DNA from 3 places in the Halomonas sp. HNIBRBA4712 genome. Region 1 is predicted to be linked to each of the others. Evidence: predicted binding sites of a transcription regulator. Region 1 holds the regulator's gene; each other region holds the start of a gene.
What was found. Region 1 encodes FNR, which switches genes on or off when oxygen is low (the NO sensors DNR and NnrR bind a similar motif). Its sites were predicted from a motif close to TTGATNTANATCAA; they were not measured.

Region 1 (9,951 bases):
GATCGCTCCGCCGGGGCCGGGCCAGTGGCTGCTGCTAAGCCAGGAGTACACGCCCAGGGCCTGGTTCCGGCTCGAAGACACCCTGCGCGACGACGCGCTGGAGGCCGTGGCCGCGCTCGACGCGCTCGGCGTAGGCGTGGAGCTTCTTTCCGGCGATGAGCCGGAAACCGTCAAGGCGCTGGCGGAGGCGCTTGGCATCGACACCTGGCAGGCGCGCGCCACGCCGGAGGCGAAGCTTGCGCGCATTCAGGCTTTACAGGCCGAAGGCGAGCGCGTTCTGATGGTAGGCGACGGTATCAACGACGTGCCGGTGCTGGCCGGGGCGGACGTGGCGCTGGCGGTCAACGGCGCCACTGACCTGGCGCAAACGCGCGCCGACGCGCTGCTCTTGAGCCCGCGGCTGGTGCGCGTTGGCGAGGCGCTGGAAACCGCCGGTGCCACGCGCCGGGTAATGCGCCAGAACATGGCCTGGTCGGTGGCCTACAACGGCCTGGCGCTGCCGCTGGCCGCTCTCGGCCTGGTACCGCCCTGGCTTGCCGCGCTCGGCATGTCGCTGAGCTCGCTGGTGGTGGTGGGCAACGCGCTGCGCCTTGGCCGCCGGCGGCGTATGGCCCCACCCGTCTCATCCCTTCGTCAAACGGTGAACGCATGACGAGTCTTTATCTCTTGATTCCGCTGTCGCTCATGCTCCTGAGCCTGGCCGTATGGGCCTTCTTCTGGGCGGTCAAAAACGACCAGTTCGACGACCTGGAAGGCCCGGCCCACCGCATCCTGTTCGACGACGACGCCTCGCCGCCGCCATCACCGGCTGACAGGCGGGCGCGCCGCGAGCCGCCGCCGTGAACCCGACCGGGCTCGAGCTTTCGCCGCTGCTCGCCGCCTTCGTCTTCGGCCTGCTCGGCGGGGCGCACTGCATCGGCATGTGCGGCGGCATCATGAGCGCGCTGGCCTTCGCGGTGCCGCCGAGCATGCGCCGCCCGGCGCGCATGGCGGGGCTCCTGCTTGGCTACAACCTGGGCCGCATCGCAAGCTATACCGTGGCCGGGGCGCTGGTGGCAGGGCTTGGCACACTGGTGTCGCTCGCCCCCGCCGCCCGGTTTACGCTCGAGGCGCTGGCCGCGGTGATGCTGATTCTGATGGCGCTCTACATCGCCAACTGGTGGAAAGGGCTACTGGCGCTCGAGGCGCTGGGGCGGCGGCTTTGGCGTCATATCGAGCCGGTGGGCCGCCGGCTGATGCCGGTGGTGCACGTACCCCAGGCGATGGCGCTGGGGGCGCTGTGGGGCTGGCTGCCCTGCGGGCTAATCTACTCGATGCTCACCTGGAGCATGGCGAGTGCCGACCCGGCCCAGGGGGCACTTCTGATGGCGGCCTTTGGCCTCGGCACGCTGCCAGCGCTGCTGGCCACGGGCCTGGCCGCCCGGGCGCTTTCCGGGCTGATTCGCCACCCGGCGACCCGCACCCTCGCGGCGCTTTCGATCATCGCCTTCGCGTTCTACCAGCTCTACACGCTTTTCCCCCACGCCGGCCACTGACACCCGACCGCCGCCTTTCTTGACCTGGCTCAACACGCGGCCTGAGCGCGCGCGTTAGACTCGACCCGCTATCACCGCTTGCGCGCATCCTTATGGGAGGGTTCATGTCGACCGCTTACGCCGCCCACTCACCGCCGCCACTCCACCGTGACGACACGCTGCTGCGCCGCTACGACACCAGCGGGCCGCGCTACACCTCCTACCCCACGGCGCTGGCCTTTCACGACGGTTTCACGCCAGAAGACTTCACCCAGGCGCTCGAGCGCAGCAATACGGGCCGCCGGGGGCTTTCGCTCTACGTGCATATTCCGTTTTGCGAGAAGATCTGCTTCTACTGCGCCTGCAACAAGATCGCGACGAAAAACCGCCAGCTCGCCGAGCCGTACCTTTCGCGGCTCGACCGTGAAATGGTGCTCGCCGCGCGCCACCTTGACGGCGCCCGCCAGGTCGAGCAGCTTCACTGGGGCGGCGGCACGCCGACCTTTCTGACGCTCTCACAGATGAGCGATTTGATCGACCGGCTCGACGCGCGCTTCGGGCTATCACACGACCCAAACCGCGACTACGCCATCGAGATCGACCCGCGCGAAGCCGATGTGCTTACTCTGCGCCACCTGCAGTCACTCGGCTTCAACCGGCTAAGCCTGGGGGTGCAGGATCTCGATGAGCGGGTGCAGCGCGCGATCAATCGCGTCCAGCCACGGCGGCTGACCGAAACCCTGATGGACGAGGCGCAGCGGCTGGGCTTTGGCTCGCTCAACCTGGATTTGATCTACGGGCTGCCGCACCAGAGCCGACGAAGCTTCGCCGCCACGCTCGCCCAGGTGATCGACCTTGCCCCGGCAAGGCTATCGCTGTTCAACTATGCCCACTTGCCCGAGCGCTTCGCACCGCAGCGGCGCATCAACGAGAGCGAGCTACCGGGGCGCGATGAAAAGCTCGCCATTTTGCACACCAGCATCGCCATGCTCGAGGAGGCGGGCTACGTGCATATCGGCATGGATCACTTCGCCCGCCCCGAGGATAGCCTGACAAGAGCTCAGCGCGACGGGACGATGACGCGTAACTTCCAGGGCTACTCGAGCCACGCCCAGTGCGATGTGGTGGGGCTCGGCGTTTCGGCGATCTCGCGGGTGGACGACGTCTACGCCCAGAACCCGGTCACCCTCGACGCCTACGCCGCGGCCCTCGACGCCGGCCGGCTCGCTATCTGCAAGGGGCTGCGCCTTGGCGAGGACGATCTGATTCGTCGCGCGGTGATCGAACGGCTGATGTGCGACATGCGCCTGGATCTGGCCGAGATCGGCGCGCGCTTTGGCATCGATGCCGAGGCCTACTTTTGTGAGGCGCTTTCGCGGCTCGAGCAGGCCCGCCGCGACGGTTTGATCGAACGTAGCGGCGCGGTGCTCACCGTCACGCCCATCGGGCGGCTTCTGATTCGGCATCTGGCGATGGCCTTCGATGCGCGCATGACGCCGCCGCTCGCCAGGCGCTACTCGCGAATTCTATAATACGGCGCACACGCGCTCGTGGGATCAACGAAGGAGAAGGTGATGTCCAGCCCCGCTCGCCACCGCGCCGCCCTCATGCAGGCGCCGCGCTGCCAGACCTGCAGCCTGAGCTCGCTGTGTCTGCCGTTGGCGCTTCAGCTCGAGGACGTCGGCCATTTCGACGCCATCATCCGCCGCCGCGCTCCGCTCAAGAAGGGCGAGACGCTGTTTCATCAGGGCGAGCGCTTTTCGAGCGTCTTTGCGGTGCGCTCGGGAAGTCTCAAGCAGGTCACCTGCGAAGGTGCGGGGTTCGACCAGCTCACCAACTTCTACCTGCCCAGCGAGCTGGTGGGTCTCGACGGTATCGACGAAGAGGCGTATCCGGGTAGCGTAGTGGCGCTCGAAACCACCACGGTGTGCGAGATTCCGTTCAAGCACCTGGACGCGCTTTCCGAGGAGCTGCCGGAGCTCAGAGGCCAGCTCTACCGCAGTATGAGCAAGGAGCTGCGCGACGACCGGCGCATGATGCGCCTTTTATCGCGCAAGACCGCCGACCAGCGGCTGGCGAGCTTTCTCGTTACGCTGTCGGATCGTTTTCGCCGCCGCGGCTACTCGCCCTACAGCTTTCGGCTCTCCATGGCGCGCTCGGATATCGGCAACTACCTGGGGCTCGCCGTCGAGACGGTCAGCCGCATCCTGAGCCGGCTGCAAAGCCAGCAGGTGGTGGCGGTGTCCGGGCGCGAGGTGAACATTCTCGACATGGCCAGGCTCACCGCCCTGGCCGACGAGGAGGCGCTGGCTTGAGGCGGCCAGCTAGCCTACGTTGAGCGCCTGGATGCGCCCGGCGCGCATTTCGGCCTGTTTGGCCTCGAGGCCTTCGAAGTCGAACAGCGTGCGGTCGGCGAGCTGTGAAGGCGCTACGTTGGTTACCGATTTGAACATGCTCTCGAGCCGGCCGGGGTACTTCTTGTCCCACTCGGCGAGCATCGCCTTGACGTTCTGGCGCTGCATGTTGGGCTGGGAGCCGCACAGATTGCAGGGAATGATGGGGAATTCCATCTGGCGCGAGAACTCGGCGATGTCCGCCTCCTTGCAGTAGGCAAGCGGGCGGATGACGATGTTCTTGCCGTCGTCGGACAAGAGCTTGGGCGGCATCGCCTTGAGCGTGCCGCCGAAGAACATGTTCAGGAAGAGCGTTTCGAGAATGTCCTCGCGGTGGTGGCCGAGGGCAATCTTGTTCGCCCCGATCTCCTCGGCGAAGCCGTAGAGCGAGCCGCGACGCAGCCGCGAGCAGAGCGCGCAGGTAGTTTTGCCCTCCGGGGTCTTCTCCTTCACCACCGAGTAGGTGTCGCGCTCGAGGATGTGGTACTCCACGCCCTGGGCGTCGAGGTAGCGCGGCAGCACGTGCTCGGGAAAGCCCGGCTGCTTCTGGTCGAGATTCACCGCCACCAGCGAAAAGCTCACCGGGGCGTTGCGCTGCAGGTTGCGCAGGATCTCGAGCATGGTGTAGCTGTCCTTGCCGCCGGAGAGGCAGACCATCACCCGGTCGCCTTCGTCGATCATGTTGTAATCGAGAATGGCGTTGCCCACCTCACGGCGCAGGCGCTTTTGCAACTTGTTGAATTCGCGCTTCTGTTTGGCATCCTGGGCGGCCACCGACGCACTCGGGGAGGCGGTGTCGGCCACGGCGGGGTCGAAGTGATCGGGCTGCTGCATGTCGAACTGCTGCATGGTATAGGCACTGCCGGTGGTGAGGTGAAGGGCGCCATTCTACCAGGATTCGCCGCCTCACCCAATACGGCCGGCGTCAGGCCTCGAGCGCCGCATCGCGCTTCAAGCGCATGTACAAAAGCGCGCAGGCGCTCGCCTCGCTCAGAAGCGACGGCCAGCCGGGGGCGGCCAGCCGCGACTGGGTCAATGCCTCCATTAGACTCGCCGTTTGCGCCTCGATACGCGCGCGCTTCTGCTTGCGCTGGTAGAGGCGCTCGATGTCGACCTGGGCGTTGGGCAGCTCGAAGCCGAGCCGCTCGTTGAACAGCCGGTTGATCGGACAAAGCGCCCGGTCGAGCCCCCAGCCCACTACCGGGCGGTTGCCGATGAACTCGGCGAGCGCGGCGATGTGGTCTGCCGTGGCCACGATCTGCGACGGCGTCTGATGCCGGGCACTATGGCGCCTGAGCGCCCGGCTCTGGAGCAGCGGCTCGTCGGCGAGGGTGGCCACCCAGGCGCTGCGGGTATGAACGCGACGCTCGTTGAAGACCACCGCCGCCACGCTCAGCATCGGATCAGCAGGGGCGAAGCGGAACGCCAGCGCCACCAGCTCTTCGCCCAGGTAGGGGTGAAACAGCCACTCGAAAGAGGAGCCCGCAAAGCGGCGCCGGTCGCTTTCACGCTTGAACAGCGTGCGCAGCGAGTGTCCAAAAACCGTGAAGTGTCGATCCGTCAGGCGCATGGTGTCAGGCGTACTCCAGATGATAGCGGTGGGTCAAACGCGACTTGAACTCCTTGACGATATGCAGCGCCTCGCGCAGCAGATCGCGTTCGAGCGATGAAAGGTGCTGCACCACTACCTGGTTGATGGGGGCGCCCTTCTCGGTGTTGCCCAGCTGCTGACGCAGGCGCAGCTCGGTAAAGAGCGCAAGCGCCTCGCCCAGATCCTCGGCGAAGCGCGCCTCGAGCCGACCATCCGCCACCAGCGCCTCGAGGCGCTCGAGGGTGCTCAACGCCTCGATGCGCCGCTCCAGCGCCATGGTGCGCACGCCGTGAATGATGGGAAAGAGTCCGCCCTTCTTGATGTCGATACCGTGTTCGCGCTTTTTCAGCGAGCCAAAGAGCGTCAGCGGCGTCGAGAAGTTGAGCGCCGCTCGCGCCAGGTAGCCCAGCAGCAGCTCGTCCTCGGCGCAGCGGTCAAAAAGCGCCTGACGCACGCGCCGAGCGAGCTCGGCCTTGCCGGCCACGGGCCGGGCATCGAGCAAAATGGCAAGCTTCATGAGGCTTTCGCCGTCGCGCAAATCGGCCCAGCGCTCGATGCGCGCCTGCCAGGTCGCCACGCTTCCCACCCACTCCGGGTTGGAGACCATGATGTCGCCTGGGCACGGCGGATAACCAAGTTCCACCAGTGTGCGGGAGAGTTCCGCCATCGCCGCCGCGACCTCGCCTGCGTCCGCGCCGTCCTCGAGAATCAGCGCGTTGTCCTGGTCGGTCTTGAGGATCTGTTCGCCGCGGCCTTCGCTGCCCATCACGACCAGACAGCACGTGTGGTCGAAGGCGCTGGCACCGCTGAACGCCCAGGCCTTGTGCACAATACGCGCGTTGAGTGCGGCCAGAAGCTCCATGACGAAGCGCAGCTTCACGCCCTGAGCCATCAGCGCTCTAACGAGCTCCGGCGTGCGGCGGCTCGCTCGGGCAAGCTCCGCCATGTCCCGCGCCTTTTCGATCTGAAGCCCGACCACGTAGCTGCGGCTGGAAAAATAGCTCAGCACGTCGGTGAGTTCGACGATGCCACAAAGCGTCTTTTCCTCCATCACCACGACTCGGGCGACCTTGTGACGCGTCATCAGCACCAGCGCCTCGAACAGGTACTGCGCCGGGCTCGCGGTCACCAGCGCCGCCCGGGCAAGGCAGTCGACGCGCTCGGTAACGCCCTTGCCCTCGATCACCAGCGCATTGAGCAGATCGGTCTTGGTCACCATGGCGTAGCCGCTCTCACCGGCAACGAGCAGGCTGTCGGCCTGCTGTTCCAGCAGCGTTTGCACTGCGCCTTGAATATCGCGGTTTTGGTCGATCACTACCGGCGCGCGCATGCACTCGCGCACCCGAGCCAGCATGAAGCCGGCCATCGAAAGGCCATCCATCGCGCGGCGCTCGGTCAGTAGCTGCGCCTTGTGCGCAAGCGACTCGCGGAAAAACGCCTCGAACGTCGGGTAGTGCTGACACAGCGCGCGAAACGTCTGACCTGACAGCACGTAACACAGCGTCTCCTGTTCCGCTTCGAAGCGGTAGCGGCTCTTGCCGTTCAGGAGGCTGATAGCACCGAATAGATCCCCCGCGGTGTAGTGGCCGATGCGCGCCTGGCCGTTGGCCTCCTGGGGGTCGAGCTCGGCGACCTCGCCCTTGTGGATGATGAAGACGCTTTCACCGGTTTGATTCGCATCGAGAATCACGTCGCCGGGATCGAAGTAGGCCAGATCGAGCCCGCCGCGCACGCGCGCGATGCCCGACTCGTCGAGCAGAGAAAAAGGGGGCCTTGTCAGGTCGATCTCGATCATCGATCACTCCGACGGGGAGAGTTTGGCGCCGAACGGCCGCGCCGGCTAAAACGTTTCAGAAACGTTTTCAACAGCGCTTTTAAAAACGAGTAAAAAACACTTCGAAAAGCACCTTATAAAAGCACTTTCTAATTCTAAAGCGTTTTTTAAAAGCGCTTTCCAAAAGAGCTATTCAAGAAGACCAGGGACAACTCTTTTTGATAATAAACTTTAGTCTTGAATCGCGTTAGATGGCGATTCAAAAGCGCTTTAAACACAAACTAAAGTCGTAACTCGAGTGCGTAAAACGCCTGCACATAGAGTACTTTAGCGGCTTTTATCCGCCTGCCAATAGCACCTTTAGTCCTTGATACCAAAGTCTGGATTTCTTTTTTCGATTTATTGGCCAGTATTACGCTGAGCCCAATAAGGTAACGTTACCTTAGGCCGGATTTTTCCATCGCGCCGAGCGACAGCGAGGGGGCTATCACCATCCACTTGGCGCGAACGCGTTTGGCAAGGGCGAGCTTCTACAGGGCGGCAACAGGGTGACAACGTCTACCACCGCCTTGCGACCACTTTCCAATCCTAAAAACCATTCATGGAGAGCACCACGATGGCAGACGACAAATCCAACGCTGCTGCATACTGGAAAGCCAACGTCCGTTTGATCTTCGGATGCCTGATCGTGTGGGCGTTCGTGTCCTACGGCTGCGCCATTCTGTTTCGCCCGCTGCTGGCATCCATCCCTGTTGGCGGCACCGATCTGGGCTTCTGGTTTGCCCAGCAGGGCTCGATTCTGACCTTCATCGCGCTGATTTTCTTCTACGCCTGGAGAATGAACAAGCTCGACAAGAAATTCGGCCTGGGAGAGTAAGCCAATGAGCCAGTTTGCCATCAACCTGCTGTTCGTGGGCGCCTCCTTCGCGCTCTATATCGGCATTGCGATCTGGGCCCGCGCCGGGTCCACCAAGGACTTCTACGTTGCCGGCGGCGGCGTTCACCCGGTGACCAACGGCATGGCGACCGCCGCAGACTGGATGTCGGCGGCGTCGTTCATTTCCATGGCCGGCTTGATCGCCTCCGGCGGCTACGCCAACTCCACCTTCCTGATGGGCTGGACCGGCGGCTTCGTGATCCTCGCCATGCTGCTCGCACCTTACCTGCGCAAGTTCGGCAAGTTCACTGTGCCGGACTTCATCGGCGAGCGCTTCTATAGCCGCACCGCCCGCGTGGTCGCGGTGGCGTGTTTGATCATTGCCTCGGTCACCTACGTTATCGGTCAAATGACCGGTGCGGGCGTGGCGTTTTCGCGCTTTCTGGAAGTACCCAGTACCTGGGGTATCTGGATTGCGGCGGTTACCGTGTTCTTCTACGCGGTGCTCGGCGGCATGAAAGGCATCACCTACACCCAGGTGGCGCAGTACGTCGTGCTGATCGTCGCTTACACCATTCCGGCGGTATTTATCGCCATGCAGCTCACCGGTAACCCGATTCCGATGTTCGGCATGTTCAGCACCCACACCGAATCCGGCGTGCCGCTTCTGCAAAAACTCGATGACGTGGTCAACGCCCTTGGCTTCCAGGACTACACCGCCGATGTGGACAACAAGCTCAACATGGTGCTGTTCACGCTGTCGCTCATGATCGGTACCGCGGGTCTGCCCCACGTCATCATCCGCTTTTTCACCGTGCCGAAGGTGGCCGACGCACGCTGGTCCGCGGGCTGGGCGCTGGTGTTCATCGCCCTTCTCTACCTGACCGCCCCGGCGGTGGCCTCCATGGCGCGGCTTAACCTGATGACCACGGTGTACCCGGAAATGACCGGCCAGGTCGAGGATTACGAAGCGTCCGCTGCCGAGCCGATTCTTTACGCTGACCGTCCGGCCTGGTTCCAGACCTGGGAAGACACCGGTCTGATCGTCTATAACGATGTCAACGACGACGGCCGTATCCAGTTCTACAACGACACCAGCGAAGGCTTCGCCGGCACCGCTGAAGAGCGCGGCTGGGCGGGCAACGAACTGACCGTGAACAACGACATCCTGGTACTGGCCAACCCGGAAATCGCCAATCTTCCGGGCTGGGTAGTTGGTTTGATCGCGGCGGGCGGTATCGCGGCGGCGCTTTCCACCGCGGCGGGGCTGCTTCTGGCGATCTCTTCGGCGATCAGTCACGATTTGATCAAGAACACCATCAATCCGAACATCAGCGAGAAAAAGGAGATGCTGGCGGCGCGGATTTCAATGGGCGGGGCGATTCTGCTGGCCACCTATCTGGGCCTGAATCCGCCCGGGTTTGCCGCACAAACGGTGGCGCTGGCCTTCGGCATCGCCGCAGCCTCCCTGTTCCCGGTACTGATGATGGGGATCTTCTCCACTCGCATGAACAGCGCCGGTGCCATCTGCGGTATGCTGGCGGGCCTGATCTCGACGCTTCTCTACATCTTTACCTACCTTGGCTGGTTCTTCATTCCCGGCACCAACATGCTGGCCAACACGCCGGATAACTGGTTCATCGGTATCTCGCCGCTGTCGTTTGGCGCGGTGGGTGCGATGATCAACTTCATCGTGGCCTTTGCAGTCTCGCGCGTGACCGCGCCGCCGCCCTTGGCGATCCAGGAGCTGGTGGAAAGCGTGCGCTATCCGAAAGGGGCTGGTGCAGCCATCGACCACTAGG
Region 2 (9,951 bases), on a different contig from region 1:
CGTCGAGCACCTGCTGCTCTCCGGCGACAATCGCACCCAATCCTACAACGAGCCACGAGTCATGTGGCGCGATCTGAACCGGCGCGGCGTACCCTCGGCGCGCATGACGCTCGATTTCGCCGGGTTCAGTACCTACGACACCCTGGCGCGCGCGCGCGACGTCTTCAAGCTCGATGAGGCGGTGCTGGTGACGCAAAGCTGGCACCTGCCGCGGGCGATCTATATCGCGCGCTCGCTGGGCATGGAGGTTACCGGGTGCGTGGCCGAACAGCGTCGGGCGGCGGGGGAGTGGCGCCTGCGCCTGCGCGAGGTGGCTGCACGCGTGGCGACGCTGGGCGATCTCTACCTCTGGAAGCGGGAGCCGCACTTTCTCGGCCCGGTCGAACCGATCGAGCTCATTGGCGATGCGCCTTTGCGCGTACCGCTGGTGCTGCAACTGCCTGTCGAGCTGACGCCGCCAGCGCCCCAAGCGCCCGTTGAGGCGCAGTGACGGCTCAACGCCTGGTGCGCTGTTTTTGCAGGCTATAGAGCTCGCGAATCAGCTCCCGGCACGCCTTCATCGCCTCGTCGATCACCGGCTCGATGGGGTCGGGCAGCGGATGGGTAAAGAGCGTGGAAAGCGCCTGCATCAGCACGCGCTCCTGCTCGAGAAGCTCGTTGATCAGGACCTGGCTATCGTTACCCACGAAACTTTTCAAACGGCTCCAGAGCCAAAGGAAGTCGTCACGCTCGACGTCGGCGTCCCGGGGCAACATCTTGAGGTGGGTGCGCGCCAGCGCCTGCAGTTTGCGCATCTGCTTGAGCCGGGCGGCGTAGTAGGGCTTCAGGGTGTCGCGCAGCGAGGGACGCAGGCGTTCAAGGTTATCCTGGAAATAGTCAATACTGTCGGCCAGCGCTTCCAGTACGCTGTCCATCGCCACCTGGCGATTATCGAGAAACATGAGCGTCTACCTCCTTCGGTGACGCAAATTGTGGCGGGGGTGGCGGCGATTTGCCACCCCCTGAGCGGATTATTTTCGCGCTTTTGCCCTGGTCTTTCGGCTAGTTAGCCCTTCGAACACTTGGTCTTTCGAACACTTGGTCCTTCGAACCCTTGGCCCTTCGAAGCGTTAGCCTTTCGAACCATTAGCCTTTCGGCTTGGGCGGCGCCTTGCGGTTTGATACCGCGTTCTTCTCGATCTGCTCGATGATCAGCCCGGCGATATCCTTGCCGGTGGCGGTTTCGATACCTTGAAGACCGGGCGAGGAGTTGACCTCCATGATCACCGGGCCATGGTTGGCGCGCAGCAGATCGACGCCTGCGACCTGTAGTCCCATCGCCTTGGCGGCGCGGATTGCCGTCGAGCGCTCCTCGGGGGTGATGCGGATGACGCTGGCGGTGCCGCCGCGGTGCAGGTTGGAGCGAAACTCGCCTTCGGCGGCCTGGCGCTTCATCGCCGCGACCACCTTGTCGCCGATCACGAAGCAGCGAATATCGGCACCTTTCGCCTCCTTGATGTACTCCTGCACCATGATGTTGGCCTTCATGCCCATGAACGCCTGCACCACGGATTCGGCGGCCTGATTGGTTTCGGCGAGCACCACGCCGATCCCCTGGGTGCCCTCGAGCAGCTTGATCACCAGCGGCGCGCCCTTAACCATGGTGATCAGGTCGGGGATGTCGTCCGGCGAGTGGGCGAAGCCGGTGATCGGAAGCCCGAGCCCCTTTCGTGAGAGAAGCTGCAGCGAGCGCAGCTTGTCGCGGGAGCGGGTGATGGCGACCGAGTCGTTGACCACGTAGGTACCCATCATTTCGAACTGGCGCAGCACCGCGCAGCCGTAGAAGGTCACGGAGGCGCCGATGCGCGGAATGACCGCGTCGAAGCGCTCGATCTCCTGGCCCTTGTAATGGATGGAGGGGTGGTGAGCGGCAATGCTCATGTAGCAGCGCAGCGTATCGACCACGCGGGCGGTATGGCCGCGCGCTTCGGCGGCCTCGATCAACCGACGAGTCGAGTAGAGGTTGCGGTTACGCGAAAGCAGGGCAATATGCATACAGGACTCCGGGGATGAGCGTGTTGCGGGTTCAGGGTTCGCCGTGCAGGAAGGCCGCGCCCGGCGCCACCAGCAGGCGGCGCATGGCGCGTCTTCCCAACAGCATGGGATGGCGCATATTGCTTCGGTCGGTCAGCGTCAGCTCGACGGGGAAGTTGAGCTCGCCAAGCAAAACGGCGGTACGAATCACGTAGCGCCACTCGCTATGGCCGTTGGAGCTGGTCACTCGACGCCGGTCGTGCAAATGGAGCTTGTAGCGGTGCGAGGGCGTGTCGGGCCCGCCGCTGTGAGTGATAAAGCTGATCCAGAGCTGGCCGTGTTCGTCCTCTTCGGTCGTGATCTCTTCGGCGTGCAGCGCCGAGGTCCGCGCGCCGGTATCGGCCTTGCAGCAAAGATGTAGCCCAAGCTCGGGAAGCGTCACCATTTCGCGACGTCCGATAACGGCCTTGGCCTGATAGGGTAGTTCCTTCACGGTGACTCCTTACACGCGTTTAGGGCGTAAAACCCCGGCATTGGCCTTTCGCCAACGTCTCGGTATTGTTACGAAAACGTTCGAGCCTTAGTAACGTTAGTGGCGTGGCGTCAACTTCGCCAGCCGCATTTGAATGGCGCTGCCTTGCGGGGCGTCGCGCAGTGTCATCAACACCAGCAGCCGCAGCCGCGGAACCAGCGCGATGTCCCGCACCAGGGCGTTGAAATCGCTCTCCTCACGGCGCGCCAGGCGCTCGAGAAACAGCGGTAGCCGCGTTTCATCCTCAAGCCAGGCCCAGCCGCGCCCGGCGATAGCGGCGAGCAGATCCGGCCCGCAGGCCGCCGGGTCCTCGAGCAGCGCCTGATACCAGCGGCCCACGGTGTCGCTTTCGCTGGCACCCACGGCGCGCACGCAGGCGCACAGCGTTTCGAGATCGCCCTGGCCGGCCGCCTGCTCGCCGCGATCAATCAGCGCCTTTACGAGCGTTTCTTCGAGAGCGAAGTGTTCAAGGCACAGACACAGCGCGCGCACCACCTCGGTTTCAAGCGCCGACTGGGCGAGGGTTTGCGCAAGCACTCGCTGGCCCTGAGCGTCGCTGCGCGCCGCGAAGTCGGCGATGCCCTGAAGGCCGAGGGCCTGCCAATCGATGCTTTGCTGGCCGCTTAAATAGGCCTCCACCGGCTCGAAGTGCTGACTGGCGGCAAGGCCCTGCTCGGCGCTAGCGCGCGCGTTGAGCACTGCCTGAAAGGGTAGACTCGGAGTAAACGCCAGCGGATTGTTCTCCATGAAGTGCTCCGGCTGCGCGCTCGCATCGCCAAGACGCGCCACGTTGCGCCCCAGGGTTTCGATCAGCCGATTCAGAAAGCCGTCGCGGGAGGCCGGCGACAGCATGCTCTGCTCATCGAGCGCGAAGGCCAGAAACCAGATCGCCGGCTCCGGCATATCCCCCAGGCGAAACACGATTGCCACTCGTGCCTGGCCCTGCCAGGGCTCCGGCCAGGGCGTTTCACCGCGCTCGAAGGCGGCGAAGGTGTCCCGCGCGCAGGGCGTCACGCGCCGCCCCATGTGGTAGAGGCTGACGTCGGCGCCGCTTCGCTCGAAGAATGCGTTCAGAGTATCCAGTGCTTGCATATCGTTTATCCCCTTCGCGAACGCGCACTCTACCTTGAGCGGGGCGCGGTGTCAGCCAGCATTCAAGGGTTTGCATCATCAAGTGATTGAAAAATCGAGTGATCAAAAATTGAGCAGTTTTACGCACCGCCCGCCGCACTTGGGCAGGCGTGATCTTTCCATAGTTTATCCACAGCCTCTTGCAGGTTTTCTGTGAATCCGTGAATAACTTTTCACGGCGGCGCTGGATGGCAAGTTGTGTTCACACGCGCGATAATAGGGCGCTCATGCACCGACCCCAAGGAACCCATGAGCGTACATCTATCGCTTGACCAGGCGCTGCGTGAGCTTGAAGCCGCGATGAAAGCGGCGGATCTCTGGCGTATGCCCGCTCCCGAAGCGTCGGCCTTCGAGAGTCAGCAACCGTTTTGTGTCGACACCATGTCGCTACCCCAGTGGCTGCGCTTCGTGTTCATCGCCCGGCTCGACGCGCTGGTCGATGCAAGCGGCCCGCTGCCCGCCAAGTGCGAGGTCGCTCCGGCCATGGCCGCCTACCTGCAAAAGGAGAAGGTGCGCGCCAGCGATCAGCTGCTGGTGGTCCAGGCCGTGGAGCGCGTCGACAAGCTGGTCACCGAAAACTAACCCCGCGCCAAACCAGAGCGGCCCGTCACCTTACCAGGTGCCGGGCCGCTTGGTATCCAGGGCCGCCTGGAAGCGGTAGCCAATCCCCGCCATGACCACCGCCGGGTCGATGTCGACGCTGCCCGCCGCGCTTCCCGCCACGGTGGCGTCGCTTTCGATATCCAGATACCAGGCGGCGGCATTGGGTGTCCAGAGTCGACCCATGGCGCTTTCCTCTTGATAGCATGACGTTCAGCGTTGATTGCGTTTACAAAGCCTAACGCCAGCGCATAATAAGGTTTTTGACCTGGCTCAACGACCCGAGCATCGCCCATGAAAAAGGCCGCCCGAAGGCGGCCTGGCAACGATTCTCGACACCTAGCGGTCGATATGGCGGTATTCGCCGGCATCGCGGGTCGCGCTGCTCACCACCATGATGGCGATGAACGAGGCGATGAAGCCCGGGATGATCTCGTAGACACCCGGGCCACCGAGGAACTCGGCGTTGAAGCCCAGCGTGATCCAGAGCATCACGGTCACCGCACCGACGATCATTCCGGCGATCGCGCCGGCGCCGTTGGTACGCTTCCACATCAGCGACAGCAGAATCAAGGGGCCGAAGGCCGCGCCGAAGCCCGCCCAGGCGTTGCTGACCAGCCCCAATACCTGGGATTCCGGGTCGGAGGCGATAATCGCCGCAACGATGCCCACCAGCGCCACGCTGATCCGGCCCACGGTCACGGTCTGCTTCTCGGAGGCGTTCTTGTTCAAGAAGAGCCGGTAGAAGTCCTCGGTCAGCGAGGAGGAGGCCACCAGCAGCTGGCTCGAAATGGTACTCATCACCGCCGCCAGCAGCGCCGCGTACAAAAAGCCCGTGATCAGCGGATGGAACAGCAGGTCAGCGAGAATGATGAAGATCGTCTCGGGGTTTTCGACATCCATGCCGTTGCGCACGGCGTAAGCACGCCCGAAGATACCCAGCGATACCGCGCCGATCAGCGAAATCGCCATCCAGCTCATGCCGATGTTACGCGCCGTGGGCACGTCCTTGAGGCTGCGAATGGCCATGAAACGCACGATGATGTGGGGTTGGCCAAAGTAGCCAAGCCCCCAGGTCACCGCCGAGAGCCAGCCGATGAAGGTTAGCCCCGCGGTCCAGGAGAGCAAGGTCGGGTCTACGCTATTCAGAGTTTCCGAGGCCTGGGTGAAGCCGCCACCGCCTTCGCCGAAGAGCACCACGGCGGGCATGATGATCAGCGCGAGCATCATGATGCAGCCCTGAACGAAGTCGGTCAGGCTGACCGCCAGAAAGCCGCCTACTACGGTGTAGATCAATACCACGCCGAGAGTGATGATGATACCAGTGGCGTAGTCGCTCAGACCGCCGATGTTGATCACCCCGGCAAAGGCGCTCTCAAAAAGTCGCCCGCCGGCGACCAGGCCGGAAGCGGTGTAGACGGCGAAGAAGATCACGATGACGATCGCCGAGACCGTACGCAGCGACAGCGCCCGGGTCGGGAAGCGGTTGGCCAGAAACGCCGGAATGGTGATGGCGTTACCGTAGTGCACCGTCTGCTCGCGCAGGCGCGGCGCAACCAGCAGCCAGTTGAAGAAAGCACCGACGAACAGGCCGATGCCGATCCACGCCGAGCCGAGCCCGGAGACGAACATCGCCCCGGGCAGGCCGAGCAGCAGCCAGCCGCTCATGTCCGATGCGCCGGCGGAGAGCGCGGCCACTTTCGGGCTCAGGGTGCGCCCGCCGAGCACGTAGTCCTCGGAGGTCGAGGTCGAGGTGCGCATGGCGTAGAGCCCGATGCCGACCATTAGCGCGAAGTAAGCGAAAAGACTGATCCAGACGCCAATTTCCATGGAAGTTCCCCTTTTTTATCTACCGGATTCCCGGCCGGTTTCTTGTTATTGACGCGATGGCGTCACACCGGCCAGGGCGTGAAATTTACTTCACCCCCCTTGGGGGGTGAGGTCAAGGATTTTTTATTCGTCACCCATGGCCAGCAGCGAGGCGTTGCCGCCGAGGGCTGCGGTGTTGTTGGTGACGGTTTTTTCGGTAACGAAGCGCTGCAGGTAGTGCGGCCCGCCCGCCTTGGGGCCGGTGCCTGAAAGGCCCTGGCCGCCGAAGGGCTGCACGCCGACCACCGCGCCGATGATGTTACGGTTGATATAGACGTTACCCACGCGAATCCGCTTGGCGATGTTGGCGGCAAAGGATTCGTTGCGGCTATGCACGCCGAAGGTGAGCCCGTAGCCGCGGGCGTTGATCGAATCCACGACCTTGTCGATGTCGCGGGATTTGTAGCGCACGATATGCAGTACTGGGCCGAACTGCTCGCGCTCGAGTGAGTCGATGCCGTCGATGGTGAAGGCCACCGGGGCGATGAAGGTACCGTTTTGGGTATGCTCGGCGGCCATCGGCGCCTCGCAGGCGAGCCGGCCCTCGTCCTTGAGCTTCTTGATGTGCGCCAGAAGCCCCTTGCGTGCATCCTCGTCGATGACCGGGCCAACGTCGGTGCCCAGATCCCGCGGGTCGCCGATGCGCAGCTCGTTCATCGCGCCTTGGAGAATCTCGATCACCCGGTCGGCCACGTCCTCCTGCAGGTAGAGCACGCGTAGCGCCGAGCAGCGCTGGCCGGCGCTCTGGAACGCCGACTGGATCACGTCGACCACCACCTGCTCGGGCAGGGCGGTGGAGTCGACGATCATGGCGTTCATGCCGCCGGTTTCGGCGATCAGGGTCGGCAGCGGCGCGTTCTCGCGGGCGGCGAGCGCGCGATTGATGATCTGCGCGGTATCGGTGCCGCCGGTGAACACCACGCCGGTGATGCGCGGGTCCGAGCTCAGCACGCTGCCTACGGTCGGGCCGTCGCCGGGCAGCAGCTGCACCACGTCCCGCGGCATGCCGGCTTCATGAAGAAGCTCGATGACCCGGTGGGCGATGATCGAGGTCTGCTCCGCAGGTTTGGCGAGCACGGTGTTGCCGGCCACCGCCGCGGCGACGATCTGGCCGCAGAAGATCGCTACCGGGAAGTTCCACGGGCTGATCGCGGCGAACACGCCCTTTCCACCCATGGTCAGGCGATTCGACTCACCGGTCGGGCCGGGCAGTTCGATCACCTCACCGAACGACTCCTCGGCGCGCATCGCGTAGTAGCGGCAGAAGTCCACCGCTTCCTTGATCTCGTCGACGCCGTCGGTCAGAAGCTTGCCGCCTTCGCGGGAGCAGAGCGTCATCAGCTCCGCCATGTGCTCTTCCATCAAATCGCCCATGCGGCGCAGGATCGCGGCGCGCTCGGCGACCGGCGTGTCGTCCCAGCGTGGGAAGGCTTGCCAGGCAGCGTCAACGGCCTGTTTGGCCTGCTCCTGGCTGGTCCACTGCACCGTGCCTACGCTCTGGCCGCGATCGAAGGGCGAGGTCACCCGATGGGTGTTGGCCTCATCGTCGGCCACCTCGACGGCGAGCAGCGGCTTGACCGGGTACTGCTTGTCCATGAACGAGGCCATCTGCTCCATCAGCGGATCGAAGTGGCTTCTGATGTTCAGGTTCACCCCGCGCGAATTCTTGCGCCTGGGCCCGTAAATATCGCGGGGCAGCGGAATGCGCGTGTTGGCGAAGGTCTTGTGCTGCTTGAGCGTCTCGACCGGGTGCTGGCAGAGCCACTCGACCGGCACGTCCGGGTCGACCAGCTGGTGCACGAACGACGAGTTGGCGCCGTTTTCCAGCAGCCGGCGCACGAGATAAGGCAGCAGATCCTTGTGGGCGCCGACCGGGGCGTAGATCCGGCAGTAGGTACCTTCCGGGGAGCGAGTCAGCGCGGCGTCGTAGAGCGCTTCGCCCATGCCGTGCAGGCGCTGGAATTCGAACGCCCGGCGATGGTGGTTGGCGAGTTCGACGATAGCGGTGACGGTATGCGCGTTGTGGGTCGCGAACTGCGGGAAAATGCACCCGCGGGTATCTTCCGAGAGCAGAAACTGGGCGCAGGCAAGATACGCCACGTCAGTACACGCCTTGCGGGTGTAGACCGGGTAGCCGTCGACGCCAAGTTGCTGGGACTCCTTGATCTCGCTGTCCCAGTAGGCGCCCTTCACCAAACGAAGCGGAATCTCGTCGCCTTGTTGGTTCGCCAGCCGGTTGATGTAGTGCAGCACCGGCAGCGCACGCTTGGAGTAAGCCTGGACCACGAGGCCGAAGTGGCCCCAGCCGCGGGCGGCGTCGCTTTCGTAAATGGCGCGGAACACCTCGAGCGAAAGTTCCAGGCGGTCGACTTCCTCGGCGTCGACGGTCAGCGCCACGTCGAGCTCGCGGGCACGGCGTACCAGCTTGATCACGGTGTCGACAAGCTCGGCGAGCACCTGCTCGCGGCGGCCGAACTCGTAGCGCGGATGCAGCGCCGAGAGTTTGATCGACACCGACGGCTTGGGCGTCTTGTCGCTCAAGCGCTGGGAGGTGTTGCCGACCGCCTCGATGGCGCGGGCGTAGTCGTCGAAGTAGCGCTTGGCGTCACCGCGGGTGCGCGCGGCTTCGCCGAGCATGTCGTAGGAGTAGGTGTAGCCCTTGTTGAACAGCGGCTTCGAGCGCTTGAGCGCCTCATTGATGTCGCGCCCGAGCACGAACTGCTTGCCCATGATCTTCATCGCCTCGACCATGGCGCGGCGAATCACCGGCTCGCCCATGCGGTTGACCAGGCGGTTGATGAAGTTGGCCGGCTGACCCTCTTTGGGGTGGTCGAGCTTGAGCACGCGCCCGGTCATCAAAAGTCCCCAGGTCGAGGCGTTGACCATCCAGGCGTCACTCTTGCCGACGTGAGACTGCCAGTCCGCCGGGCCGAGCTTGTCCTCGATCAGCGCGTCCGCCGTGGCCTTATCGGGAATACGCAGCATCGCCTCGGCCAGACACATCAGCATCAGGCCTTCGTGGGTATCGAGGCTGTACTGCTGCAACAGCTCGTCGATGGTGTCCACCGCGGTATCCATCTGGCGCACGTCGCGCACGAGTTCGGCGGTACGCTCGCCGATACGCTCGAAGTCCTCGCGGCCGACGTCGAGCACCTTGATCAGCTCGTTGACGTAGCTATCTTCGTCGACGATGTAGTGGTCGCTGACGGTGTTCAGAAGGGTGTCAAGATCGGTTTGCCAGACGGCAGGATCACGCATTTTCTTGGCATTGAGCATTGTGGCCCCCGGGTTCTGATGGAACGAAGCTGACTGGGCGGTCGGCCCGATAACGGACGAATGTAGAGCGGCTGGCGTCCGGTTGTATGTCGGTTTCGTGGCAAAACGTGTCAATTTCACGGCAAGCGTGACTTTCTGTCACATTTTCATGCTCAGGGTAGAAGCGTCGAGCCGCTGCCGCGACGTTTGCCCAGCGCCCGGCGAGGCTCCGGCGTCGGTGCCTCGAAGGCGGGGGCGTTGTCACCCTCTTTTCTAAGCGAGCGTGGCGAAAGCCCAAAGCGGCGGCGAAAGGCGTGGGAAAGCGCGCTCTGATTGGCGAACCCGGTCTGAATGGCGATATCGGTCAGCGGCAAGCTGCTCTGGGTGACCAGCTCGCGCGCTGCACACAGCCGCTGGCGGCGCACGTACTGCCAGGGTGAAAGGCCGGTCTGGCCGCGAAAGCGCTCGGAAAAGTGCGCCTCGGAAAGACACGCAATGCGCGCCAGATCCGCCACGCGAAGCTCTTCGGCCAGGTGGGCGGCGATGAAGCG
Region 3 (9,951 bases), 180 kb from region 1:
CCAGGCGTGGGTGGCAGCGCGGCCTCGGTGCTCGCCTATACCCAGGAGAAGAACCTGGCGAAGGACTCCTCGCAGATGGGCAAGGGCGCCCCCCAGGGACTGATCGCCTCGGAGTCGGCCAACAACGCCCTGACCGGTGGCGCGCTGATTCCGCTGTTGTCGCTGGGTATTCCGGGGGACTCCACCACCGCCGTGTTGATCGGTGCCTTCACGCTGCAGGGCATCCAGGTGGGGCCGCTGTTCATTCCGGAAAACCACGATACCTGGTATGTAATGATGACGGCGCTGGTGCTGGCGAACTTCGTCATGTTCGCGCTGATGTTCTTCGCCATCAAGCATATCGCCAAGGTGGTCATGGTACCCAAGCACATCCTCTACCCGCTCATCGTCATGATGTGCGTGGTGGGTGCCTACGCGATCAACTACGGCATCATGTTCGATGTCTGGACGCTTCTGATCTTCGGGGTGCTGGGCTATCTGATTCAGAAGATCGGGCTCGAGGTCGCGCCGCTGATCATTGGTTTCATTCTGGGAAGCCAGGCGGAGGTCTATTTCGTCAAGAGCCTCGAGTCCTTCGGCACCTACACCATCTTCTTCACCAAGAGCCCGATCGCCATGGTGCTCTGGGCGTTGATCGCCGCGTCGGTACTGTTTGCGATCGTGATGGGGTTCAAGTCGCGCGCTCGCCAGAAAATGGAGCTGAGCCAGATGCACACCCCTTCGAACACCACTGCAGGAAAGTCTCATGACTCAACTAACGACTAATTCTCGCGTCATTCAGGTTCATCCGAGCGACAACGTCGCCATCGTGATCGAGCACGGCGGACTGGCCGAAGGGGTGAAGATCAACGAGTCATGCACGACGTTGATGCCGATCCCCCAGGGGCACAAGGTGGCGCTTGCGCCGATCAAGGAAAACGACGACATCGTGCGCTACGGCGAAGTGATCGGCACTGCGGTCACTGCCATCGAGCGCGGCGCGCACGTCAACGAGCACAACGTGCGCCTGCCGACGGCTCCGGCGCTTTCCGAGCTTCCGCTGGCGACCCGTACGCCGCCGGCCCAGGAGCCGCTTGAAGGCTACACTTTTGATGGCTTTCGTAACCCGGACGGCAGCGTCGGCACCAAGAACGTGCTGGGGATCACCACCAGCGTTCAGTGCGTGGCCGGCACCGTGGAGTACGTGGTCGCGCGGATCAAGCGCGAGCTTCTGCCGCGTTTTCCCAACGTTGACGACGTGGTCGGGCTCAATCACAGCTACGGCTGCGGCGTGGCGATCAACGCGCCGGCGGCGATCGTACCCATTCGCACGCTCAAGAACATCGCGCTGAACCCGAACTTCGGCAACGAGATCATGGTGATCGGCCTTGGCTGTGAAAAGCTCCAGCCGTCGACGCTGCTCGAAGACCGCCCGGTGAAGATCTATGAGAACAGCGAGGCCGCCGACCCGGACGCCAACGTGCTGAGCCTTCAGGACGAGAGCTTCGAAGGTTTCGGCGAGATGGTCGAGGGCATTCTCGCCATGGCCGAGCGCCACCTGGAGCGCTTGAACAAGCGACGCCGCGAAACCTGCCCGGCCTCGGAGCTTGCCGTGGGTATGCAGTGCGGCGGCAGCGACGCGTTTTCCGGCGTGACCGCCAACCCGGCGGTGGGCTTTGCCACGGATTTGATCGTGCGCGCCGGCGGCAGCGTCATGTTCTCGGAAGTCACTGAGGTGCGCGACGCCATTCACCTGCTCACGCCGCGCGCCGTCGACCGCGAGGTCGGTCAGGCGCTGATCGACCAGATGGCCTGGTACGACGACTACCTGCTTCAGGGCCAAGCCGACCGTAGCGCCAACCCGTCACCGGGCAACAAGAAGGGCGGCTTGAGCAACGTGGTCGAGAAGGCGCTGGGCTCGGTGATCAAGTCCGGTAACTCGCCGATCGTCGACGTCATCGGCCCGGGCGAGCGGCTGCGCCGCAAGGGGCTGACCTTCGCCGCCACGCCGGCGAGCGACTTCATCTGCGGCACGCTGCAGCTGGCCGCGGGCATGAACCTGCAGGTCTTCACCACCGGACGGGGCACGCCTTACGGGCTCGCCATGGTGCCGGTACTCAAGGTCGCGACCAACTCGCACCTGGCCAGGCGCTGGCACGACATCATCGATCTTGACGCCGGACGCATCGCCACCGGCGAGGCCACCATCGAGGATCTGGGCTGGGAGCTTTTCCACCTGATCCTCGATGTCGCCAGCGGCCGCAAGCAGGCCTCGGCGGACCGTCTCGGCATCCACAACGATTTGGTGCTGTTCAATCCCGCGCCGGTGACCTGAGCTGCCGCCTTTAAAACGCATCAATAACGCAAAAGCGCTAAACGACAAGAGAGCTATCGCCATGTTTCCCAAGATCACGTCGATGAAAGTGGTGCCGGTTGCCGGCTACGATGGGTTCCTGCTCAACCTGAGCGGCGGTCACGCGCCCTGGTTCATTCGCTGTGTCGTGGTTCTGGAAGATAGCGCCGGCAATCAGGGCGTCGGTGAAATCCCCTCGAGCGAAGGGATTCTCAAGGGGCTGGAGCAGTGTCGCGCTATCGTGGAAGGCACCACCGTCAATGCCTTCAAGCAGACCTTGAACAGCGCGCGCCAGGCCCTTGCTAAAAACGGCCGCGAAGAGCGCGGCCGCCAGACCTTCGATCTACGCGTGGCGGTTCACGTCATCACCGGGCTCGAGTCGGCGCTTCTGGATCTTTACGGCCAGGCGGTCGGCCTTCCTGTGGCGGATCTTCTCGGCCAGTACGGCCGCCAGCGAAATGAGGTCGAAGCACTCGGCTATCTGTTTCTGCTCGGCGACCCGGACAAGACGGATTTGCCCTACCCGAAGGCGAACGACGCGGTCGATGCCTGGGACGAGGTGCGCTACCAGAAGGCGCTGACGCCGGAGGCGGTGGCCAATCTCGCCAAGGCCGCGTTCGATCGCTACGGCTTCAAGGACTTCAAGCTCAAGGGCGGGGTGCTCAGAGGCGAGGAGGAGGCCGACTGCATCCGTGCGTTGCACGACGCCTTCCCCGAAGCGCGCCTGACGCTCGACCCCAACGGCGCCTGGAAACTCGACGAAGCGGTGCGCGTGCTCGAGCCGATCAAGCACCTTCTCAGCTACGCCGAGGACCCCTGCGGCCAGGAGGAGAGCTACTCCGGGCGCGAAACCATGGCCGAGTTCAAGAAGCGCACGGGCCTGCCCACCGCGACCAACATGATCGCCACCGACTTCAAGCAGCTGCAGTTCGCCACCCAACTCAACGCGGTCGATATTCCGCTGGCGGACTGCCACTTCTGGACCATGCAGGGCGCGGTCATGGTCGGGGAGCTGTGTAACGAGTGGGGCATGACCTGGGGCTCGCACAGCAACAACCACTTCGATATATCGCTGGCCATGATGACCCACGTGGCCGCCGCCTGCCCGGGCGAGATCACCGCGATCGACACTCACTGGATCTGGCAGGACGGCCAACGCATCACCAAGGAGCCGTTCCTGATTCGTGACGGCAAGCTCAAGGTACCGTCCACCCCGGGACTGGGCGTCGAGCTCGATGAAGAGCAACTGATGGCCGCGCACCGGCTGTATAAATCGCTGGACGTGACCCAGCGCAACGACGCCATGGCGATGCAGTACCTGATTCCCGGCTGGAGCTTCGATCCCAAGCGGCCGGCGCTGGTGCGCTGAGCGGCTGATTATTCGTCATGAACGAAAATCTGTGAGTTTAATGTTTGTCTCTTATTTTCCTGACGATGGAACCCTTCACAGACTTCTCATTAAGTATGAGGGGCTGTGATTACACCTTTCTTTAGGCTAAAGTCTACAAGAATATTTGTATGATGTATGACAATATAAGGTATACTCTAATTTTTTGAATCCCTGTGCCGCCGTCAGTCATGGTAGCCCGAAAACCGAACAAGAGGAGTCCCGCATGAATTTTTCTAAACAAGAACTCAAAGCGTCTATTACCGACGGGCTTTTGTCGTTCCCCGTGACCGACTTCGACGAAAGCGGCAAGTTCGACGCTGAAAGCTATCGCAAGCGCCTGCTGTGGTTGAAAGAGTATGAAGTTTCCGCGCTGTTCGTGGCGGGCGGTACGGGTGAGTTTTTCAACCTGACCCTCGATGAGTTCCGCGAAATCGTCAAGGTCGCGGTCGACACCATCGGTGGACACGTGCCGATCATCGCCAGCGCCGGCCAAAGCGCGGGGCTTGCCAGCGAGCACGCCCGCATCGCCCAGGAAGAGGGCGCCGACGGTATCCTCCTGATGCCTCCTTACCTGACCGAGTGCTCGCAAGGTGGCATCGTCGAGTACGCGGCGAGCGTTTGTCAGTCCACCGACCTGGGCGTTATTTACTACAACCGCGCCAACGGTTATCTCAACGTCGATGCGGTCAAATCGCTTGCCGATCGCTGCGATAATCTGATCGGTTTGAAGGATGGCAAGGGCGACATGCAGGCGCTCAACATCACCATCAAGACTCTGGGCGATCGCCTTGGCTACGTTGGTGGCGTGCCGACCGCCGAAATCATCGCCGAAGCTTACCTCGCGATCGGTGTGAGCACCTACTCCTCTGCAGTGTTCAACTTCGTGCCCGAAATGGCGGTGAAGTTCTACAAGGCGCTGCGTCAGGGTGACAGCGACTTCGTTACCAAGGCGACGCGGGAATTCTTCATTCCTTTCGTCACCCTGCGTGACACCACTCCCGGCTACGCAGTCAGCCTGGTCAAGGCGGGTGCGGGCATCGTGGGCTATCCCGGTGGCAACGTGCGCGCCCCGCTGACCATGCCCAACGACGAGCAAATGAGCCAGCTGAAAAAACTGGTCGAAAACGCCAAGTCGCTATAGAAGTTATCAACATACATCGATGTTGGTCGCGTGGTGAACTACTATGGGGCTGATCGCCCAAGCTGGCCGCGTTGACCAGTGAATACGCCAGACAAATTCAATCCCTGATTTATCTCCGGTATCGTTTATTTAGAAAGCGCCAATAAAGCGATGCCGGACGTAATGCTTTGTTACGTTGGTGTTATGTGTTTTGGGGTATGAGCAAAGGGGTACCTGGTACGGTGTCAAACCGGCCAGGCAATCATTCTCATCGCAGGAGGCAAGATGAATCTAACAGGTGAAATGCTGATCGGACAGAAAGCCGTCAAGGGCTCTCGTGATCCCATTCAGGCCATCAACCCGGCGACCAACGAGCGGTTGGAGCCAGGCTACGCTGGCGGCACTCAAGCTGAGGTAGATCAGGCGTGCCAGCTTGCGTGGGATGCCTTCGATAGCTACCGCGAAACCTCACTCGAAGACCGCGCCAAATTCCTTGAAACCATCGCCGATGAAATCGAAGCGCTGGGTGATGCGCTTATCGAGCGCGCCGTAGCGGAGTCCGGGCTGCCCCAGGCACGTATCCAGGGCGAGCGCGGCCGTACCTGCGGCCAGCTGCGTATGTTCGCCAAGACCGTGCGCGCCGGCGAATGGCTCGATGTTCGCATCGACCCCGCCATGCCCGATCGTCAGCCGATGCCGCGCGCCGATCTGCGCCAGCGTCATATCGCGCTGGGTCCGGTCGTGGTCTTCGGTGCCAGCAACTTCCCGCTGGCGTTTTCGGTTGCCGGTGGCGACACCGCCTCGGCACTTGCCGCGGGTTGCCCGGTCATCGTCAAGGCGCACGCCGCACACCCGGGCACCGGTGAGCTGGTCGGCCGCGCGATCCAGGCGGCGGTCAAGAAGTGTGGCCTGCCGGAAGGCGTGTTCTCGCTGATGTTCGGCTCCGGCCGTGAAGTGGGTACGGCGCTGGTCAGCGACGAGCGTATCAAGGCCGCCGGCTTCACCGGTTCGCGCAGCGGCGGTATCGCGCTGTGGAAAGCGGCCCAGTCACGCCCCGAGCCGATTCCGTTCTACGCCGAAATGAGTTCCATCAACCCGGTCTTCCCGCTGCCGGCAGCGCTGAAGGCACGCGGCGAGGAGATGGGCAAGGCATTCGTGGGCTCGCTCAACATGGGCGCCGGCCAGTTCTGCACCAATCCGGGCCTGGTGATCGCCATCAAGGGTCCGGAGCTTGATGCCTTCGTCAAGGCAGCGGGTGAAGCCGTCAAGGAAAGCGGCGCGCAAACCATGCTGACGCCGGGCATCTTTGAAGCCTACGAAAACGGCGTTCAGAGCCTCAAGGAGAGCGGCAAGGCTCAGGAAGTAGCGCGCGGTCAGAAGGGCGAAAGCCCCAATCAGTGTCAGGCTGGCCTGTTCAAGACCGGCGCCCAGGATTTCCTCGCAAGCGAAGCGCTGCAGGGCGAAGTCTTCGGCTCGACATCGCTGGTGGTCGAGTGTGCCGATGAAGCCGAGCTCAAGAAGGTCGCCGAGCATCTCGAAGGCCAGCTGACCGCAACGCTTCAGATGGACGATGCGGATCTGGATGCGGCGCGCAATCTTCTGCCCACGCTCGAGCGCAAGGCAGGCCGTATTCTGGTCAACGGCTGGCCGACCGGCGTCGAAGTGTGCGACGCCATGGTGCACGGTGGCCCGTTCCCGGCGACCTCTGACTCGCGCACCACGTCAGTAGGTACCGCCGCGATCTACCGCTTCCTGCGCCCGGTCTGCTACCAGGACCTGCCGGAAGGCCTGCTGCCGGAAGCGATCAAGAACGACAACCCGCTCAAGCTGCGGCGTCTGGTGGACGGTAAGCGCGAGCAGTAATCGATGCGCTAGACCCTCGGGGTCACCATGCTTTCAAGGCCGCCTTTGGGCGGCCTTGTTGGTTGTAGGGGGTAAGAGCAGGGTGAAATGCCTTGAAGCATCGAGAGTCTTATTGAGCGGGGGTGGAGGCTGTCAGGTTTTCATGTGTTCGACTCGGAGAAGATCGCCAGACAAGCCACTTACCGTGTCGTGAGATGAACCAAAAATCAGGGGCGATACGCTCTTATCCATACGTACCAGGCGCGTGATGATATCGTTTTCTGTCGTCGTTGAAAGTAAGCAACGTCATGGCGCTTTAAGCCGGAGGCGAGCGTTTTGATCGCGCGGATCGAGCGGCCGAGACTGTAACTTTAGTCTATTTAGACTTATTGCTACTTGCCTGTAAAAAGGCAGTTGGCTAACTTAACGATCAAGATTTGTATGATGTAAGACAAATGGTTTTGAGGTTTTACTCTATTGAATTTAAAAGGTATTGCTGTGCCTGAAGAAGCGATAGCAAATAATTCAAGAGATAGTGGTATCTCATGATCAAAAAAAGCTTAGAGCATCGTTAGGTGAATAAACTCACCAGCGAACGCTCCTTGGTAGGGGGCCTGTTCGCTTGAGTGTTCACGCCACGTTGCTTTGAGTTGAAGTTCGAGCGGTGCACCCCGGGCCCGCTTTCGTGAAGCCGTAAAACCAACGACACAACAAGAGGTTTCAGTAATGAAAACAGCATCGATCTGCCGTCAAACGCTCGTCGCGCTCACCAGCGTGTCGCTTCTTGCCGCCGCCGTTTCCGCCCAGGCCGCTAACTGGCGCGGCTGGAACATCCATCCGGACGGCTATCCCAATACCGAGGCGCTCGAGGCGTTCGCCGAAGCCGTAAACGAGCGTACCGAAGGCCGCGTGACGCCGAGGGTTTACAACAACGCGGTGCTGGGTGATCAGTCCGACGCCATCGAGCAGACCCGCAACGGCGCGCTCGATTTCGCCAACTTCAACATGGGGCCGATGGGGCCGATCGTGCCCGAAACCAACGTCTTCTCGCTGCCGTTTCTGTTCACTAATATCGACCACATGCACACGGTGATGGACGGCGAGATCGGCGAGCGTTTCGCGGATGCGCTGGAAGAGAAGGGGCTAGTGGTGCTCTCCTGGTTCGACTCCGGCGCGCGCAGTATCTACAACACCCAGCGCCCCATCCGTACGCCGGAAGACGTTCGTGGTTTGAAGATTCGCGTCATGAACAACGACCTGTATGTGCAGATGATGGCCGCCCTCGGCGGTAACGCCACGCCCATGTCCTACGGCGAGGTGTATCAGAGCCTCACCACCGGCGTGCTTGATGGCGCCGAGAACAACTTCCCGTCCTTCGAGTCGAGCAACCACTACGAAGCCGCCGGCTACTTCTCGCTCACCGAGCATTTGATTATTCCGGAGTGTCTGTGCGTGGCGAAGTCGAGCTGGGAGGCGCTTTCCGAAGAGGATCAGGAGATCGTGCGTGACGAAGGCATGAAGGCGTCCGAGCTTCAACGCGCGCTGTGGGTAGAAAGCTCCGACGAAAGCCGTCAGATGGTGCTGGATGCCGGTGTCGAAATCAACGAGGTCGACGACAAGCAGGCATTCCAGACGCTGATGGAGCCGATGTACGAAGAGTTCATCGCCAACAACCCCGGCACCGGCGAGCTGATCGAAGAGATTCGCGCTGCGCAGTGATCTTTCGTTTGATCGTTTCCTGGCGGCGATGAGCCGCCGGGAGTCAAAAGGACGCTTTCGTGAGTATAGAACTTGAAACCCCGGACGAGCAGAAAGGCAGGGCTTTCAACACTCCGCTTGATCGCACGTTGGATGGTATTGCCGGGCTGTGCGTCGGGGTTGCCGGCATCATGCTGGTCGTGTTGATCGTCACCTTCGGCTGGCTGGTGTTCGGGCGCTACGTGCTCAACGATACGCCCACCTGGGTCGAGCAAACCTCGCTCGTGCTGGTGGTGTATATCACCTGTTTGGGGGCGGCGGCCGGGGTGCGCTATCGCAGCCATCTCAATATCGATTTCGTGCGTGAAAGTTTCCCGCCGCTGCTGCGCGGGCTGATGCACCATATTTCGGATTTGTTCATCGTCGTATTTGGCGGTTTCATGGCGGTTCAGGGGTGGCAGCTGGTGATGACCAATACCCAGCGTGCAATTCCCATGATCGGGCTGCCTGAAAGCATTCGCGCTGCGCCGCTGGTGATCTGTGGTGTGCTGATTGCGCTGTTTGCCGCCGCCGATATTTTCCGGCGGTTCACGTCTCGCTCCACCGAGAGGGCCTAGGCCATGGGGCTGTTTATCCTGTTTGGACTCTTTTTTCTGGGCCTGGTGGCCGGTGCGCCGGTCGCTTTTGCCGTGGGGCTGGCGGCGGTCGCTACCTTCATGTACGAGGGGCTGCCGCTGTTCGTTGCCTTTCAGCGGATTCTTTCGGGCATTTCGGTGTTTTCGCTGCTGGCGATTCCGTTTTTCATCTTCGCCGGCGAGCTGATGCTCCACGGCGGGATATCGACACGGTTGGTGCGGCTGGCCTCGGCCATGGTTGGGCGTATGCGCGGCGGCCTTGGCATGGTCAATATCAGCTCCTCGATGCTGTTCGGCGGCATTTCCGGCTCGGCAGTGGCGGATACCTCGGCGCTGGGCTCCATTCTCATTCCTGTGATGAAGGAGAAGGGCTACGACGCCGACTACGCGGTCAATGTCACGGTTACCTCTTCTGTCGCCGGGGTGGTCATTCCGCCGAGTCACAACATGATTCTCTACGCGGTGGCCGCCGGTGGCGGTATCTCGGTCACGCAGCTGTTCATCGCGGGTATCGTGCCGGGCATTCTGATGTGTCTGAGTCTTGCCGTGGCGGCGTATATCGTTGCCGTGAAGCGCGGCTACAAGGGTGAGGCGTTTCCCGGCTGGCAGGCGCTACTTTTGAGCCTGGTAGCGTCACTGCCGGGGCTGATGACCGCAGTGATCATCGTCGGCGGGGTGCTGTCGGGCATTCTGACCGTAACCGAGTCCGGCGCTTTCGGCGCGATCTACGCGATCATCGTCACCGGGCTTGTCTACCGGGAACTGACCTGGGCGTCGTTCAAGGCGGCGGTGATTCAGTCGGTCAAGACCACGTCGCTGGTCATGATTCTGGTCGGCTGCGCCTCGGCGTTCTCGTATCTGTTGGCGCTTTACAACGTGCCGGAGATGCTGACCACGGGGCTGGTCGCCATTTCGGATCGGCCGCTGGTGATCT

Region 2: ACGK9R_RS10695 (OmpW family outer membrane protein) is a predicted target of FNR. The motif match lies at 4,540-4,553, and genes of this name have one in related genera.
Region 3: kdgD (5-dehydro-4-deoxyglucarate dehydratase) is a predicted target of FNR. The motif match lies at 3,851-3,864, and genes of this name have one in related genera.

Annotation. Positions count from the first base shown of each region.
Region 1 covers NZ_JBIFXR010000001.1:544,791-554,741, reverse strand. Annotated here, with positions in the region: gene ACGK9R_RS02610 (heavy metal translocating P-type ATPase) at 1-652, shown strand, start outside; gene ccoS (cbb3-type cytochrome oxidase assembly protein CcoS) at 649-843, shown strand; gene ACGK9R_RS02600 (sulfite exporter TauE/SafE family protein) at 840-1,535, shown strand; gene hemN (oxygen-independent coproporphyrinogen III oxidase) at 1,640-3,046, shown strand; gene fnr (fumarate/nitrate reduction transcriptional regulator Fnr) at 3,089-3,829, shown strand; gene ttcA (tRNA 2-thiocytidine(32) synthetase TtcA) at 3,839-4,741, opposite strand; gene ACGK9R_RS02580 (DNA polymerase III subunit epsilon) at 4,833-5,477, opposite strand; gene ACGK9R_RS02575 (putative nucleotidyltransferase substrate binding domain-containing protein) at 5,482-7,293, opposite strand; gene ACGK9R_RS02570 (DUF4212 domain-containing protein) at 7,889-8,149, shown strand; gene ACGK9R_RS02565 (sodium:solute symporter family protein) at 8,154-9,950, shown strand.
Region 2 covers NZ_JBIFXR010000004.1:257,548-267,498, reverse strand. Annotated here, with positions in the region: gene ACGK9R_RS10725 (vancomycin high temperature exclusion protein) at 1-490, shown strand, start outside; gene ACGK9R_RS10720 (hypothetical protein) at 495-941, opposite strand; gene rimK (30S ribosomal protein S6--L-glutamate ligase) at 1,126-2,034, opposite strand; gene ACGK9R_RS10710 (ATP-dependent zinc protease) at 2,066-2,506, opposite strand; gene ACGK9R_RS10705 (DUF3549 family protein) at 2,603-3,637, opposite strand; gene ACGK9R_RS10700 (YqcC family protein) at 3,926-4,258, shown strand; gene ACGK9R_RS10695 (OmpW family outer membrane protein) at 4,289-4,462, opposite strand; gene putP (sodium/proline symporter PutP) at 4,616-6,106, opposite strand; gene putA (bifunctional proline dehydrogenase/L-glutamate gamma-semialdehyde dehydrogenase PutA) at 6,230-9,421, opposite strand; gene ACGK9R_RS10680 (helix-turn-helix domain-containing protein) at 9,574-9,951, opposite strand, start outside.
Region 3 covers NZ_JBIFXR010000001.1:728,992-738,942, forward strand. Annotated here, with positions in the region: gene ACGK9R_RS03435 (tripartite tricarboxylate transporter permease) at 1-765, shown strand, start outside; gene garD (galactarate dehydratase) at 746-2,314, shown strand; gene ACGK9R_RS03445 (enolase C-terminal domain-like protein) at 2,376-3,701, shown strand; gene kdgD (5-dehydro-4-deoxyglucarate dehydratase) at 3,946-4,863, shown strand; gene ACGK9R_RS03455 (aldehyde dehydrogenase (NADP(+))) at 5,128-6,705, shown strand; gene ACGK9R_RS03460 (TRAP transporter substrate-binding protein) at 7,411-8,403, shown strand; gene ACGK9R_RS03465 (TRAP transporter small permease) at 8,463-8,999, shown strand; gene ACGK9R_RS03470 (TRAP transporter large permease) at 9,003-9,951, shown strand, end outside.